3 regions of the Pseudomonas sp. Irchel s3b6 genome follow, and region 2 is predicted to be linked to each of the others. Evidence: predicted binding sites of a transcription regulator. Region 2 holds the regulator's gene; each other region holds the start of a gene.
What was found. The regulator FliA, encoded in region 2, starts transcription of late flagellar genes. The targets are predictions, from matches to a motif close to CTAAAGTTTNNNNNNNNNNNGCCGNTAA.
Positions count from the first base shown of each region.

Region 1: the regulator FliA is predicted to act here: its motif matches at 2,499-2,526, upstream of flgM (flagellar biosynthesis anti-sigma factor FlgM).
Region 3: the regulator FliA is predicted to act here: its motif matches at 2,895-2,922, upstream of CKW07_RS12805 (methyl-accepting chemotaxis protein).

Region 1 covers NZ_FYDM01000008.1:8,151-13,568, reverse strand. The annotation lists gene cheR (protein-glutamate O-methyltransferase CheR) at 1-591, opposite strand, end outside; gene CKW07_RS14740 (chemotaxis protein CheV) at 637-1,569, opposite strand; gene flgA (flagellar basal body P-ring formation chaperone FlgA) at 1,651-2,412, shown strand; gene flgM (flagellar biosynthesis anti-sigma factor FlgM) at 2,564-2,890, shown strand; gene CKW07_RS14725 (flagella synthesis protein FlgN) at 2,940-3,407, shown strand; gene CKW07_RS14720 (flagellar brake protein) at 3,502-4,248, shown strand; gene CKW07_RS14715 (MFS transporter) at 4,306-5,418, opposite strand, start outside.
Region 2 covers NZ_FYDM01000008.1:191,928-197,345, reverse strand. The annotation lists gene CKW07_RS15635 (chemotaxis response regulator CheY) at 1-241, opposite strand, end outside; gene fliA (RNA polymerase sigma factor FliA) at 408-1,148, opposite strand; gene fleN (flagellar synthesis regulator FleN) at 1,145-1,975, opposite strand; gene flhF (flagellar biosynthesis protein FlhF) at 2,089-3,414, opposite strand; gene flhA (flagellar biosynthesis protein FlhA) at 3,426-5,418, opposite strand, start outside.
Region 3 covers NZ_FYDM01000006.1:124,525-129,942, forward strand. The annotation lists gene purU (formyltetrahydrofolate deformylase) at 1-523, shown strand, start outside; gene CKW07_RS12800 (hypothetical protein) at 653-850, shown strand; gene CKW07_RS12805 (methyl-accepting chemotaxis protein) at 857-2,746, opposite strand; gene CKW07_RS12810 (helicase HerA-like domain-containing protein) at 2,937-4,430, shown strand; gene CKW07_RS12815 (DUF721 domain-containing protein) at 4,487-4,942, opposite strand; gene secA (preprotein translocase subunit SecA) at 5,250-5,418, shown strand, end outside.

The sequences.
Region 1 (5,418 bases), 180 kb from region 2:
AAACTCCACCCGGCTCTTGATCGGCGCCTTGACCGCCCAGCGCCCCGGCCCTTTCGGATCGAAGTAGCGCTGCAGGCGCTCGGGCGACAGCCCACGGCCAATGGCCAGGCTGTCGTACTCGCCGGTCTTGCAGTTGTTCAGCATGGTGCCGGACAGATCGGTGGCAACAATCTGCACCCCCATCCGCAACTGGCCCATGTTGACGCGCTCGAACTCATCGATCGACATCGACAACGAGTACGGCTCCTGCCCCGACGAACAAGCGGCCGACCAGATCCGCAGACGCTGGCCGGGACTGGCCTTGATGGCCTCGGGCAGGACTTTGTTCTTCAAGACTTCAAACGGGTAGGTGTCACGAAACCAGAGGGTTTCGTTGGTGGTCATCGCGTCCACGACCATTTCGCGCAGGCCACTGCGTGGCTGGCCCTGGATACGCTGGACCAGCTCCCCCAGGGACTTGATGCCTTGCTGTTCCATCAGCTTGTTAAGACGGCTCGACACCAGGTACTGCTTGTTCTCACCGAGCAAAATGCCACAGGCTTTTTCCAGGAAGACCCGGAACTGTTCAAAATCCAAATTACCCGTAGACAATGATGCTGCCTCTTAAATCGTGTTGACCGCCAGGGGCAAAGCCCCCTAGCTGATGTCTGCTGCTTTGATCCGGTCGACTACCCGGGATGCCAGGTCATCAGGACGAAACTTGGCCAGGAAGTCATCGGCACCGACTTTCTTGACCATCGCCTGATTGAACACACCCGACAACGAAGTATGCAGGATGATATGAAGCTTTTGCATGCGAGGGTCGTTGCGTATCTCGGCCGTGAGGGTGTAGCCGTCCATCTCAGGCATTTCGATGTCGGAAATCATCATCAGAAACTCTTCTTCCGGCTTCTTGCCTTCCTCGACCAGCTTGCGCAGGTAATCCAGCGCCTGGCGACCGTCGTTCAACGCGACCACCTCGACCCCCACCGTCTGCAGGCAACGCGAGACCTGCTTGCGCGCCACCGACGAGTCATCGACCGTCAGCACTCGCAAGGACAACGCCTTGTGCTGAGTCTCGACATCCACCACGCCGACGGAAATCGCCTCCGGTGTGGGCGCCACTTCCGCCAGCACCTTCTCCACGTCGATGATTTCGACTAACTGATTGTCGACTCGAGTCACAGCGGTCAGGTAGTGATCGCGCCCCGTGCCCTTGGGTGGCGGATGGATCTCCTCCCAGTTCATGTTGACGATGCGCTCCACCGAGCGCACCAGGAAGCCCTGGGTCTTGGTGTTGTACTCCGTGATGATCACAAAGGGATTACTTTGATCCTTCAACCCGCCCGACCCGGTGGCCATGGCCAGATCCAGAATCGGAATGGTCGCCCCCCGAATATTGGCGACACCGCACACGACAGGGTTGGATTTGGGCATCACGGTCAGTTTCGGGCATTGCAGCACCTCCCGGACCTTGAAAACGTTAATCCCGTAGAGCTGTGGGCCGTCGAGACGGAACAACAACAGCTCCAGGCGATTCTGCCCTACCAGTTGCGTGCGCTGGTTTACTGCATCCATTACACCAGCCATGCCCAGACTCCTACACCAACGCTAAGTGTGTTGCGACGCACATTCATCACTAAACGGCACGGCGCTTGCTTTTGAACTGCCATGAACGTGAACACGACATTATTCCGACGCCTGACCTCAACCTGCCGCCGATGGCGCTGCATGGTTGCGGCGGCGTGTGTTTTCAACGCTGGCAGCACTGCCCTTGCCGACCCGGTTACCTTGCCTGATCTACTTATCGGCGTCACTCAGGGCTTTCTTGAATTCACCGTAGAAGACTATCTGGCCACCAGTCAAACCGAAGGCCGCTATGAAATCGAGGTCAATCAACTCGACCCGCGCTTGCGCATGCCCATGTGCGACAAGGAATTGACAGCGACGCTGGAAAGCCCCGCCAAGCCGTTGGGACGCGTCACGGTGCGGGTGCGATGTGACGGCGCCTCCCCCTGGACAGTCTTCGTCCCCGCCCAGGTCCGCCTGTTCCGCGAGGTCGTGACCACCACCCGGCCCCTCAAGCGCGCTGGAATCATCGAGCCTTTCGACGTGATGCTGCGCGAGCGCGACATCAGCCTGATCAACCAGGGGTACCTGACGAACGTGGATCAGGCGATCGGGCAAAAACTTGTCCGTTCCATGGTCAATGACCAGGTCATTACCCTGGTTCACATGGAACAGGCAGAAGTCGTGCGCAAGGGCGACCAGGTCGTGATCACCGCCCGCAGCGGAACCCTCAGCGTACGGATGCCGGGCGAAGCACTGGCCAATGGCGGTTTGAACGAGCAGATCCGGGTCAAGAACCTGAACTCTCAACGGGTCATCAAAGCGCAAGTGACCGCGCCCGGCCAGGTTGAAGTCGCCATGTAGAGCACTGGCGCGTAATCGACCCATTCCCTAAACTGTGCCTCACGCAGGGCAAATACCGACGCGCCCGCGCTCATGGATAAATGAGCCTAAAGTTTTTTCGGGATTGGCCGAAAACATGGCAAGCGTCCAAATTCCCAGAGGTTTTTTTACCATGGTCATTGATTTCAGCCGCATAAACAGCGCACCCACGCTCACGAGCAGTTCGCGTACCGGCGCCCCCCAGGAAACCGGTGAAGCCGCCAGAACCGCGCCGCTGTCGACCCAGACCGAACAGGTCGGGGCCAGCCAGAGCGGGGAATCGGTACACCTCAGCAACGAGGCTCAGCAGTTGCAGAAGATCACGGACACGCTGCGCGAAGAGCCTGCCGTCGACAAGGCCCGCGTGGCCGAGTTGAAAGCCGCCATTGCCGATGGCAGTTATAAAGTCGACAGCAACCGCGTCGCCAGCAAACTGCTCAACTTCGAAGCCCAGCGCTAGCCGACGGCCGGCGCCAGGGCTTTTGGACGCTAAAAACCCAAGGCCAGCCATGCACGATACTAATTTACTGCAACTGATCACCGACGATTTTGCTCCAGCGCAACAGTTGCTGGATTTGCTGCAGCAAGAATCCCTTGCCCTGCACGGTCGCGACATGCCGCTGCTGGAGACCATTCTGGCCAGCAAGCAAGGCCTGATCATTCTGCTGGAGCAGCATGGCCGCCGGCGCAGCGAAGTGCTGGCCAGCCTCAACCTGCCGACTGACCGCAGCGGCCTGGAGCAACTCGCCGCCCACTCCCGCATTGGCCAGGAACTGTTGGCGCAAAGCGATGTGCTCAATCAACTGCTCAAAGACTGCCAGGCCGCCAATGAGCGCAATGGCCGCTCGATCCAGGTGCAACAAGCCAGCACCGCCCATCAGTTGAAAATCCTCAACGGAGGCGAGTCTCCAACCCTTTACGACGCTCGCGGATCAACCGCCATGCTGGTGAAGCCTCGCCCACTCAGCCAGGCCTGACCCCATCATTCAGTGCGCCCTATGAAGGCGCCAAACATGCCGGCAGAATGCTAGCCTTGCGTGTGACCGTATCCTGCCTGGAGATTGAAAAGCCGTGTTCAACGCCTCAAACGCGGAAGATGCTCCGCAGCCACCAAAGGTGCTCGCGACCCCTTTGGAAATCGCCAGTCATCTGCGAATGCTGCAAGAGAGCCACGATCCCCTGATCATTACGTTCCATGAACGCAGCCAGCGTTTCCAGAGCTATCTGGTCGAAGTGGATCGCGAGAACAACATGCTCGCGCTGGACGAAATGATCCCCCGCGATGGCGAGCGCTTCCTGCTGGCAGGCGAACCTTTCCGCATCGAAGGCTTTCACGAAGGCGTACGTATTGCCTGGGAAAGCAACGGCCCGTTGACCATCGACGAATCCACGGGTGGTCGCTGTTACCGTGGCACGCTGCCCGATGAGGTGGTGTACCACCAGCGTCGCAATGCCTTTCGTGCCGCCTTGAAACTGGCGCAACTGGTCAACATCGAACTGGCTGGCGAAAAACTCAAGACGCCCTTGAACGGCAAGTTGCTGGACATTTCGGCAACCGGCTGCAAGCTGCGTTTTGACGGTAACATCACCAACGGCCTGCAACTGGGCCAGGTCTACGAGCGCTTTGTCGCCGCCCTGCCCTTCGGCAGCATGACGGCCCCGGTAGAACTGCGTTACCTGCATCACGAAGAAAAAATCGACACCACCTTCGCCGGCGTGCGTTTTCACAACATGAGCGGTCTGGTGCAGCGCCAGGTCGAGCGTTTTGTCTATCAGTTGCAGCGCGAGGCACGTCGCTTCGACAAAGACGACTTCTGATCCGACGGCATCAAAAAACGGGCAGTCCCTGACGGTGACTGCCCGTTTTTTTTGCCCTCAGGGCCTGGCCCCGCTCAGGCCTGACGGATACTCCGGCGGCGGATCCTCGGGGTCGGTGCCGGACTCATCGGCCTGGCTATCCGGTTGTACCCCGGACTCAGGGTCCGGCTCAGGGCTGGCACCGTTTTGCATCTGATCCTGCACCACCTGCTCATCCACCCGCGGGTCGAGCGCCGCCACCAAGGGTGAGCTGGTCATGTTATCGGGCATCGCAACGTGATGCAGCGGCGCATCATCGACCTGATGCAGGTTGGTCACCGCTTTCGGGCGAATTCGCCACACCAGGACCAGGGCAAAGAAACTGAAAAACGCATAAAGCATCTGGCTGCCGAAATACTTCATCAGCACACCGGCCACCAGCGGCCCGATACTCGCGCCTACGCCGTAAGTCATCAACAGCATGGCCGTCAGCGACACCCGGCGATCGCCCTCGACGTGGTCGTTGGAAAACGCCACCGCCAGCGGATACAAGCAGAACTGCACGAGCGAGCAGGCGAAGCCGGCGATGAACAGCACCTCAAGCGGCACCTGCGGCATGATCGCCAGAGGCAAGGCCGCCAGCGCCAGGCAAATCGCAAAGCTGCGAATCAGCAGTGCCCGATCATAGCGGTCCGACAACCAGCCCAACGGCCACTGCACCACCAGGCCGGCAAAGATGCAGCTGCCCATGAACAGACCCACCTGCTCGGTGGACAAGCCCTGCTGCGAGGCATAGAGCGGTGCCAGACCATAGAACGAGCCGACAATCAGCCCTGCCCCCAGTACCGTGCTGAGCGACTGCGGCACCCGCTTCATGAAGAAGCGTGGCTCCATGGGGGCTGGGTGCAAGGGCGCCGGGTGAATGCGCCGGGTCAGGGTCACCGGCACCAGGCACAGGGCAAAACACAGCGCCACCAGCATCAGCAACTCCGGCCCCAGGGCCGGGTGCATGACCAGAATCAGCTGGCCCAACACCAGGCCCAGGTAAGAGGCGATCATATAGCCGCTGAACACCACGCCACGCTGCTTGGCGTCGGCCTGCTCGTTCAGCCAGCTCTCGATGACCATGTACTGGCACATCATGCCCAGCCCCACGACCACCCGCAGCATCAGCCAGGCCGGGAGCCAGTC
Region 2 (5,418 bases):
CCATCAACACCGGCAGGTGCTTGAGTTTTTCGTCGGCGCGCACGTGGCGCAGCAAATCGATGCCGGTCATGCCAGGCATGTTCCAGTCCGTTACCAGAAAGTCGATGCTGCCGCTGTTGAGCACAGGGATGGCCGTTGTGCCGTCGTCTGCCTCGACCGTGTTGGTGAACCCGAGGTCACGCAACAGGTTTTTAATGATCCGCCGCATCGTTGAGAAGTCATCAACGATGAGGATTTTCATGTTCTTGTCCAATTCGACCTCCAAGCAGTCTTAAACGCGCCCAGCACCTGGACACGCCATTCAATCAATCAGGCGTAACACTCAACGACTGTCTGGAGCACAACGGATTGAAGCCTGTGCGGCTGCACGCCACACCGGTCTCGTTCGCAGTGTCCCCACACTGCTGTCAACGCGCTCGCCACTCTCCCAAACGCCCCCGCAAACGGGCCGCGCACTGGCTGTGTAACTGGCTGACCCGCGATTCGCTGACCCCCAGGACCTCACCGATTTCCTTGAGGTTCAGCTCTTCGTCGTAGTACAGCGCCAACACCAGTCGCTCACGCTCCGGCAAATTGGCAATCGCGTCCGCCAGCGCGGCCTGGAAGCGTTCATCTTCCAGGTCACGCGACGGCTCAAGATGAGCACTCGCGCCATCCTCGTGCAGCCCTTCGTGTTCGCCGTCCTGCAGCAGGTCGTCGAAACTGAACAGGCGGCTGCCCAAGGTGTCATTCAAAATCCCGTAATAATCATCGAGACTCAATTGGAGTTCGGCCGCAACCTCGTGATCTTTAGCGTCACGTCCGGTTTTAGCTTCAATTGAGCGAATCGCGTCACTGACCATCCGGGTATTACGGTGGACCGAACGTGGCGCCCAGTCCCCCTTGCGCACTTCATCGAGCATCGCGCCGCGGATACGAATCCCGGCATAGGTCTCGAAACTTGCACCTTTGCTCGCGTCGTATTTGGTCGACACTTCAAGCAACCCGATCATCCCCGCCTGGATCAGGTCTTCCACCTGCACGCTGGCCGGCAGACGCGCCAGCAGGTGATAGGCAATACGTTTTACCAGTGGCGCGTAACGCTCGATCAGCTCGTACTGCGCGTCACGCGCCGACTTCTTGTACAGGTTGTAACCGCTGGCTGTCATAACACCGGACCCGCCGTTTGTTGCACCAGGCGCTCGACGAAAAACTCCAGATGCCCGCGCGGATTGGCGGGCAACGGCCAGGTATCGACTTTCTGCGCGATGGCCCTGAAGGCCAATGCGCACTTGGAGCGGGGGAAGGCTTCGTACACGGCGCGCTGTTTCTGCACGGCCTTGCGCACGCTTTCGTCGTAAGGCACCGCGCCGACATATTGTAAGGCGACATCCAGGAAGCGATCCGTGACCTTGGTCAACTTGGCGAACAGGTTGCGCCCTTCCTGCGGGCTCTGCGCCATATTGGCCAGCACGCGGAAACGGTTCATGCCGTAGTCGCGATTAAGCAGTTTGATCAGTGCGTAGGCATCGGTGATGGAGGTCGGCTCGTCGCACACCACCAGCAGCACTTCCTGGGCGGCGCGCACAAAGCTGACCACCGACTCGCCGATACCGGCAGCGGTGTCGATCACCAGCACATCGAGGTTGTCACCGATGTCGCTGAACGCCTGGATCAGACCGGCGTGCTGGGCCGGGCTCAGATGCACCATGCTCTGGGTGCCCGAGGCGGCCGGCACGATACGAATGCCGCCCGGCCCCTGCAGCAACACATCGCGCAGTTCGCAACGGCCCTCGATCACGTCGGCCAGCGTGCGCTTGGGGGTGAGCCCCAGCAACACGTCGACGTTCGCCAACCCCAGGTCGGCGTCCAGCAACATCACTCGCCTGCCGAGCTCTGCCAGAGCCAGGGACAAGTTCACTGACACGTTAGTCTTACCGACGCCACCCTTGCCGCCGGTCACCGCGATCACCTGTACGGGATGCATGCTGCCCATGTGCTTTCTATACCTTGTCGTCTTAGACGCGGGCTACATGACTGGCTGCGCGTTCAATACTGAACAATGCATGGCAGGCCATCGATGTAGATACAAATCTAGTCATTGTTACCTCAGCCAACCCGCTTGGTCGGACTGTGGTAGATATCAGCGAACATATCAGCCATGGCTTCTTCGCTGGGTTCTTCCTGCATCTGCACACTCACGGCGCGACTGACCAACTGATGGCGGCGCGGCAAATGCAGATCATCCGGGATCCGCGGCCCATCGGTCAGATAGGCCACCGGTAATTCGTGACTGATCGCCAGGCTCAACACTTCGCCCAGGCTCGCCGTTTCATCCAGTTTAGTCAGGATGCAGCCCGCCAGGCCACAACGCTTGTAACTGTGGTACGCGGCGGTCAGCACCTGCTTCTGGCTGGTGGTGGCCAGGACCAGATAATTCTTCGACTTGATCCCGCGACCGGCCAGGCTTTCCAGCTGCATGCGCAACGCCGGATCACTGGCTTGCAGGCCGGCGGTGTCGATCAGCACCACGCGCTTGCGCAACAGTGGATCCAGGGCCTGAGCCAAGGACTGCCCCGGGTCGACATGGGTGACCGAGACATTGAGGATCCGCCCCAGGGTCTTGAGTTGCTCCTGGGCGCCAATGCGGTAGCTGTCCATGCTCACCAGCGCAATGCTCTGCGCGCCGTACTTGAGCACGTAACGCGCGGCCAACTTGGCCAGGGTGGTGGTCTTGCCCATGCCGGCAGGGCCGACCATGGCAATCACACCGCCCTCTTCCAGTGGTTCGATCTCGGGGGTCACGATCATCCTCGCCAGATGCGCCAACAGCATGCGCCAGGCCTGACGAGGCTCTTCAATGTCCGTGGTCAACGCCAGCAGGTCGCGCGACAGCGGGCCGGACAGGCCGATGCGCTGCAGACGACGCCACAGGTTGGCCTGTTGCGGGCGGCTGCCTTGCAGTTGATTCCAGGCCAGCGAACCCAGCTGCACTTCCAGAAGCTCGCGCAAGCCATTGAGTTCCGAACGCATCGAATCGTAGGCCCGCACGTCGACAGTGGCCGCTGCCACCGGTGCTGGCGCAGGGCGTGGCGGCTCGGACAGCGTGGGCTCGATCAGCGGTTCGGCCGCCGTCAGTGGCAGGCCGGCAAACAACTGACGGTTGGTGCTGGTGCTTGCCTCGCCATCGCCGCGCAGGCTGAGTTCGGCCTGGGCGGTGACGATCCGCGTCTGGGTCTTGCGCAGCTCGTCTTCGAGTTCCATGTTCGGCACCCGTGGTGCCAGCGCCGACAGCTTGTAATCCAGGGCAGCCATCAGCTCGACACCACCGGCGATGCGACGGTTGCCAATGATGGCGGCTTCAGCGCCCAGCTCATCACGAACCAGCTTCATGGCCTGACGCATATCGGCGGCGAAAAAACGCTTAACTTGCATAAACCACTACCTCAGCCGTTGGGCCCTACTGTCGCCACGATGGTCACTTGCTTGTTGTCAGGGATTTCCTGGTACGCCAACACATGCAACCCCGGGACTGCCAGGCGGCCGAACCGCGAGAGCATCGCGCGGACCGGACCTGCGACCAACAGAATCACCGGGTGACCTTGCATTTCCTGACGCTGCGCCGCGTCGATCAGTGAGCGCTGCAGCTTCTCGGCCATGCTTGGCTCCAGCAAGACACCCTCATCGGCACCTTGCCCAGCCTTCTGCATACTATTGAGCAATATTTGTTCCAACCTTGGCTCCAGCGTGATCACAGGCAGCTCGGACTCAGTGCCTACAATGCTTTGCACGATAGCGCGGGACAAGCCGACACGCACCGCGGCCACCAAAGCGGCGGTATCTTGACTCTTGGCGGCGTTGTTGGCGATGGCCTCGGCGATGCTGCGAATGTCGCGCACCGGAACCTGTTCAGCCAGCAGTGCCTGCAACACCTTGAGCAATTGCGACAGCGACAGCACGCCCGGCACCAGCTCCTCGGCCAGTTTCGGCGAGCTTTTACCCAGCAACTGCATGAGTTGCTGGACTTCTTCGTGGCCGATCAACTCGCTGGAGTGCTTGTACAAAATCTGGTTGAGGTGCGTCGCCACCACCGTGCTGGCGTCAACCACGGTATAACCCAGCGATTGCGCCTGGGAGCGCTGGCTGACTTCGATCCACACCGCTTCCAGGCCAAAGGCCGGATCTTTGGCGGTAATGCCATTGAGCGTGCCGTAGACCTGGCCCGGGTTGATCGCCAGCTCGCGGTCCGGATAAATCTCCGCTTCGGCAAGGATCACCCCCATCAGGGTCAGGCGGTAAGCACTCGGCGCCAGGTCGAGGTTGTCGCGAATGTGCACGGTCGGCATCAGGAAACCCAGGTCTTGGGAGAGCTTTTTACGCACACCCTTGATCCGCGCCAGCAACTGCCCACCCTGATTGCGATCCACCAGCGGGATCAGGCGGTAGCCGACCTCCAGGCCAATCATGTCGATCGGGGTCACGTCGTCCCAGCCCAGTTCCTTGGTTTCCATGGCCCGCGCTGGCGATGGCAGCAGTTCCTGCTGGCGCTTGACCTCTTCCAGCGCCTTGACCTTGACGGTGTTCTGTTTCTTCCAGAACAGGTAGGCACCGCCCGCCGCCACTGCCGCCATGCTGAGAAATGCGAAATGCGGCATGCCCGGCACGATACCCATGATCGCCATCAGCGCGGCCGATACGGCCAGGGCCTTGGGCGAGGCAAACATCTGCCGGTTGATCTGCTTGCCCATGTCTTCGGACCCGGAAGCACGAGTCACCATGATCGCCGCGGCGGTGGACAGCAGCAGTGATGGCAATTGCGCCACCAAACCGTCACCGATAGTCAGCAGCGCGTACACCTTGCCCGCATCACCGAAGGTCATGCCGTGCTGGAAGATCCCCACCGCCATGCCACCGATGAGATTGATGAACAGGATCAACAGGCCAGCGATGGCATCGCCACGGACGAACTTGCTGGCCCCGTCCATCGAGCCGTAGAACTCGGCCTCTTGGGCGACTTCCGTACGGCGGGCCTTGGCCTGGCCCTGATCGATCAGGCCAGCGTTGAGGTCGGCGTCGATGGCCATCTGCTTGCCGGGCATCGCATCGAGGGTGAAGCGCGCGCTCACCTCGGAAATCCGCCCGGCACCCTTGGTCACCACCACGAAGTTGATGATCATCAGAATTGCGAAGACCACGATACCGACCACGTAGTTACCGCCGATCACCACCTCGCCGAAGGCCTGGATCACCTTGCCGGCGGCGGCGTGACCGTCCTGGCCGTGGAGCATCACCACCCGCGTGGAGGCCACGTTCAACGCCAGGCGCAACAGCGTCGCCACCAGCAAAATCGTGGGAAACACCGCAAAATCCAGCGGCCGCAAGGCGTACACGCAGACCAGCAGCACCACGATCGACAGGGCAATGTTGAAGGTGAAGAAC
Region 3 (5,418 bases), on a different contig from region 2:
CGACGAACTGGACTGCGAAATCGCCTGCGTGATTTCCAACCATAACGACCTGCGTAGCATGGTCGAGTGGCACGGTATTCCTTATTACCATGTGCCGGTTGACCCGCAGAACAAAGTGCCTGCGTTTACCGAAGTCTCGCGCCTGGTCAAACAGCACGATGCTGAAGTCGTGGTGCTGGCGCGCTACATGCAGATCCTGCCGCCTGAGCTGTGCACTGAATACGCACACAAGGTCATCAACATTCACCACAGCTTCCTGCCGTCGTTTGTGGGGGCCAAGCCTTACCACCAGGCTTCGATGCGTGGCGTGAAGCTGATCGGCGCCACCTGCCACTACGTCACCGAAGAGCTGGATGCCGGCCCTATCATCGAGCAGGACGTGGTTCGCGTCAGCCACAGCGACAGCATTGAAGATATGGTGCGCTTCGGCCGTGACGTCGAGAAGATGGTGCTGGCCCGTGGTTTGCGTTATCACCTGGAAGATCGCGTGCTGGTGCACGGCAACAAGACCGTGGTGTTCTGACCGGACGCGGCGGTTGTAAAGACAAGGGCCTGAGCGTTCAATCGCTTCAGGCCCTGATCGTTCCCTCGCTCTGCGTGGGAATGCAGCCTGTGACGCTCTGCGTCACTCGGTCTGGGGGAGGCAGGGAAAATGACTGATCCACTGGATAAAGCAACCGCCAGGGCACCCTCGACCCTGGGTGAGGGGTGTTTGAGTCGTTACGACCCGGATGAGCTGAGTGTCGAGGACGGCACCGAGTTTCCCGGTGCCGCCGAACTCTGGGAGCAGTTGCAGGAGGTGTCCGCGCCGACGACTGCTGGCACGGACTTGCCGACAAGCAAGCCCTGAAGGGCCTTAAATCCGGAAGCTGCCGACCAACTGCTTGAGTCGCGCCGCCTGTTGTTCCAGGTCGGAGCACGCGCGCAAGGTGGATTGCAGGTTTTCCACGCCTTCCTGATTCAGGGTGTTGATCTCGGTGATGTCCATGTTGATGGACTCCACCACGGCGGTCTGCTCCTCGGTCGCGGTGGCCACCGACTGGTTCATGCCGTCGATCTCGCCGATACGCAACGTGACGCTGTTCAGGCGTTCACCGGCCAGGTTGGCGATCTCTACACTGTCCTGGCTATGCCGCTGACTGTCTCCCATGGTGCTGACCGATTCGCGAGCGCCGACTTGCAACTCCTCGATCATGGTCTGAACCTGTTGTGCCGACTCCTGGGTGCGGTGTGCCAGGTTGCGCACTTCATCGGCCACCACCGCAAACCCGCGTCCGGCTTCACCGGCCCGTGCCGCTTCGATGGCGGCGTTGAGCGCCAGCAGATTGGTTTGCTGGGAAATGCTGGTGATCACTTCGAGAATCTGCCCGATGTTCACGGTTTTGCTGTTCAGCGACTCGATATTGGAGCTGGAGGCGCTGAGCATGTTCGACAGTTGATTCATCGCCGCGATGCTACGGTCGACCACTTGCTGGCCGTCTTCGGCCAGGCTGCGGGCGTCGCTAGCCTGGTGCGAGGCTTGCGCCGCGTTCCGGGCGATTTCCTGGGCGGCGGCGCCCAGCTGATTGATCGCGGCGGCCACGCTGTTGGTACGGCTCGATTGTTCGTCTGAGTTGAGCATCGAGGAGTTGGAGGCGCTGACCACCCGCAAAGCGACTTCGTTGACCTGTTCGGTGGCCGACGAGACTTCGCGGATCGAGCCGTGGATGCGTTCGACAAAACGGTTGAAGGCGTTGCCGAGCTGGCCGAATTCGTCCTGGTTCTGGATGCTCAGGCGGCGGGTCAGGTCGCCTTCACCGTCGGCAATGTCCTGCATGGCGCGGGTCATGACGTGCAGCGGCTGGATCAGGATACGGATCAGCATGCCCAGCAAGGCAATGATGATGGCGACCGCGATCACCGTGGCCACGATCGCCGAGGCGCGGAAATCGTTGAGCATGGCGTAGGCTTTGTCCTTGTCCACCGACAGGCCGATGTACCAGTTGACCGATGGCAGGCCTTTGATGGGGGTGAAGGTGACAATGCGCGTATTGCCATCGACCTCGACTTCGGTGAAGTCGCTGCTGATGCGCGGGGTGTTATGTGGGAAGGCCTCGGTGAGGGACTTCATCACCAGGGCTTTGTCCGGGTGCACCAGGATCTTGCCGTCGGCGCTGACCAGGAAGGCATAGCCCATGCCGTCGAAGTCCAGGGCCTTGAGGTTGTCGATCAGGGTCTGCAGGCTCAGGTCGCCCCCCACGACACCCACGCTTTTACCGGCTTTTTTCGAGGCCGTGGCGATGGAAATAATGGTCTGGCCGGTTGCCGCATCGACATAGGGTTCGGTCAGGGTAGCCATGGGGCTGTTTTCAGCGCCTTTGTACCAGGGGCGAACACGCGGGTCGAAGCCATCCGGCATTTTCACGTCCGGGCGGATGGTGAAGCTGCCACCGGCGTCACCCAGGTAGGACGCCATGAAAGTCGACGTCAGGGCTTTCTGTTCCAGCAGTGCGGCAACCTGGGTGTCTTCGGCGTCGATGGCGATGTTCTGGGCCAGGTTTTCGACCAGAAGAATGCGCCCGGTCAGCCAGGTCTGGATGTTGCTCGCCGTGACATCGCCCATTTCATGCAGGTAATTGTCGAGGTCCTGGCGAATCGCATTGCGCTGCAGGTAGTCGTTGTACAGCGTAAATGTGGCGAACGCGGCAATGACGATGAGGGCGGCGGCAAGCAGGATTTTGTGGCTGAAGCGCAGATTTTTATTCATGGCTTGTGGTGTCCGCTAAGGTCTTATTGTGTGGGGCGTGTTGCGATAAAAAGCGCGCAAAATAGGCGCTGGTTCACGTAAGTTGATATTTCCGTCTTTCCTTAGGGAATTATCGGACCTGATTTTCAGTCTGGTCTCTCGCTTATCTCTATCGGCTGTGTAGGACCAAAGCTTAACCATGGGTGACAAAATGCCTGACTCATTGCAACTCGTTATCGGTGCAGACCTGAAGGGGCAACCGATTGCCCAGGCGATGCGCCTGGCAAATCGCCACGGCCTGGTGGCCGGTGCCACAGGGACCGGGAAAACGGTCACCCTGCAACGCTTGGCTGAGTCCTTCAGTGATGCCGGCGTGGCGGTATTTGCCGCGGACATCAAGGGTGACTTGTGTGGGCTGGGGGCTGCGGGCAATCCACAGGGCAAGGTGGCCGAGCGGATCGCCGGCATGCCGTGGCTCGATTACTCGCCCGCGGCCTATCCGGTCACGCTGTGGGATATCCATGGTCAGTCCGGCCATCCATTGCGCACTACCTTGAGTGAAATGGGGCCGTTGCTGTTGGGCAGCCTGCTGGAGCTGACCGACAGCCAGCAGTCGGCGCTCTATGCCGCGTTCAAGGTGGCGGACCGCGAAGGGTTGTTGTTACTGGACCTCAAGGACCTCAAGGCGCTGCTCAATCACCTCAAGGACAATCCCGAGTTGCTGGGCGATGACGCCGCGCTGATGACCACCGGCTCGAGCCAGGCGCTGTTGCGGCGCCTGGCGACGCTGGAACAGCAGGGCGCCGAAGCGCTGTTCGGTGAGCCTGCGTTGCAACTGCAAGACATTCTGGCGCCCGCCAGCGATGGTCGAGGGCGGATTCACCTGCTCGATGCCAGTCGCCTGGTGCACGAAGCGCCCAAGGTCTACGCGACCTTTCTGCTATGGCTGCTGGCCGAGTTGTTCGAGCAATTGCCGGAGCGCGGCGATGCCGATAAACCGCTGCTGGCGCTGTTCTTCGATGAGGCGCACTTACTGTTCGCCGACACCCCCAAGGCCTTGCAGGAGCGCCTGGAGCAGGTGGTGCGCCTGATCCGCTCCAAAGGCGTCGGCGTGTACTTCGTCACCCAGTCACCGGGCGACTTGCCGGATGACGTGCTGGCGCAACTGGGGTTGCGTATCCAGCACGGCCTGCGGGCATTCACCGCCAAAGAACAGAAATCCCTGAAGGCAGTGGCCGATGGCTTCCGGCCTAACCCGGCATTCAGCGCCCTTGAGGTGCTGACGGAGTTGGGGATTGGCGAGGCACTGGTGGGGACGCTGCAGGACAAAGGCACGCCGGAAATGGTCCAGAGGGTCCTGGTGGCACCGCCGCAATCGCGGATCGGGCCGTTGAGCGAATCCGAGCGCGCGGCCTTGATCACCAGTTCACCGTTGGTCGGACGGTATGACAAACCGATCGATCGAGAGTCGGCGTATGAAGTGCTGATGGGGCGCAAGGGCCTGGCGCCCGACGCTGAGGCCGAGGCCGTTCCGGGCAAGTCGGCTGCGCAGGAGCCGAGTTTCACCGAACAGGCTGGCGAGTTCCTGGGCACGGCGGCCGGGCAGGCGCTGAAATCCGCGATGCGTCAGGCGGCCAACCAGTTGGGGCGGCAACTGGTTCGCGGTTTGATGGGTTCGTTGCTTGGCGGCAGCAAACGCCGTTGACGGCAGGCACGGTCTTCTAGTGTGGGAGCTCGCTCCCACAGTATTGGATTCCGAGATCAGCTTTTGGGTTTGGCGTGAGCCGCCAACCGTTCCAGCGCTGCCCGCAGGCTGGGATCGCTGATGCCGTCGGCGGTGGCCTGGATGGTGGCCGCGGCATCGGTCGACAGATCCATGGTGTGGCCGGCCGCCCCGTGCTGCACGGTAGGCGGTTGAACCTTGAACAGAATCCGCGTCAGGCTGGCGAACTCGTCGAAGGCCTGCAGTTGCCGTTGCAGGCGTTTTTGCTGATAGCGCAGGCGGGTGGCCCAGTGCCCGTCGGTGACGATCAGCAGCAAGCTGCCTTCGCGCCAGGACGCCACATGACAGTGTTCACGGGCGGCCGGTTGCAGTTGGCTTTCGAGCAACCGTTGCAAGTGACCCAAGCGTTGCGCGTGACCAAGGATGGCTTTTAACGGTTTGGCTTCGCGTAGCAGAACGGCGGGTGCTCTGGCCGTAAGAGGGCGAAATGCCATGATCAGACACCTGAAGTAACAGAGCCGCCATGGTAGCAGAAAGCACGGGAAGCACTCGCCCCATTGCTTTGTTGGCGCTTTACTCATTAAATCAATGAGTAACTTCTGCCTTGGGTGGCTTGAAGTTCAGTAAAAAGCCCTTATTTTAAGTGAGCCCCCTCACAGCGCTGTGCCAGCATCGTGGAATAACGCCACTTTCCTCACCACCGTTTCCGGGTAGAATGCTCGTTCGCATGCGGCCATGAGGGCTGCTCGGGCGACTCACGGGGCCGCCCTCCATCCCTTTAGTGTGGAAGATCCTGCCGATATGTTTGCGCCTTTGTTAAAGAAACTTTTTGGAAGCAAGAACGAGCGTGAAGTCAAACGCATGCTCAAGACGGTGCAACTCGTCAATGCCTTCGAAGAGCAAATGGTGGCCCTTTCGGACGATCAATTGCGTGCCAAGACCGACGAATTCAAGGCCCGCATCGCCAAAG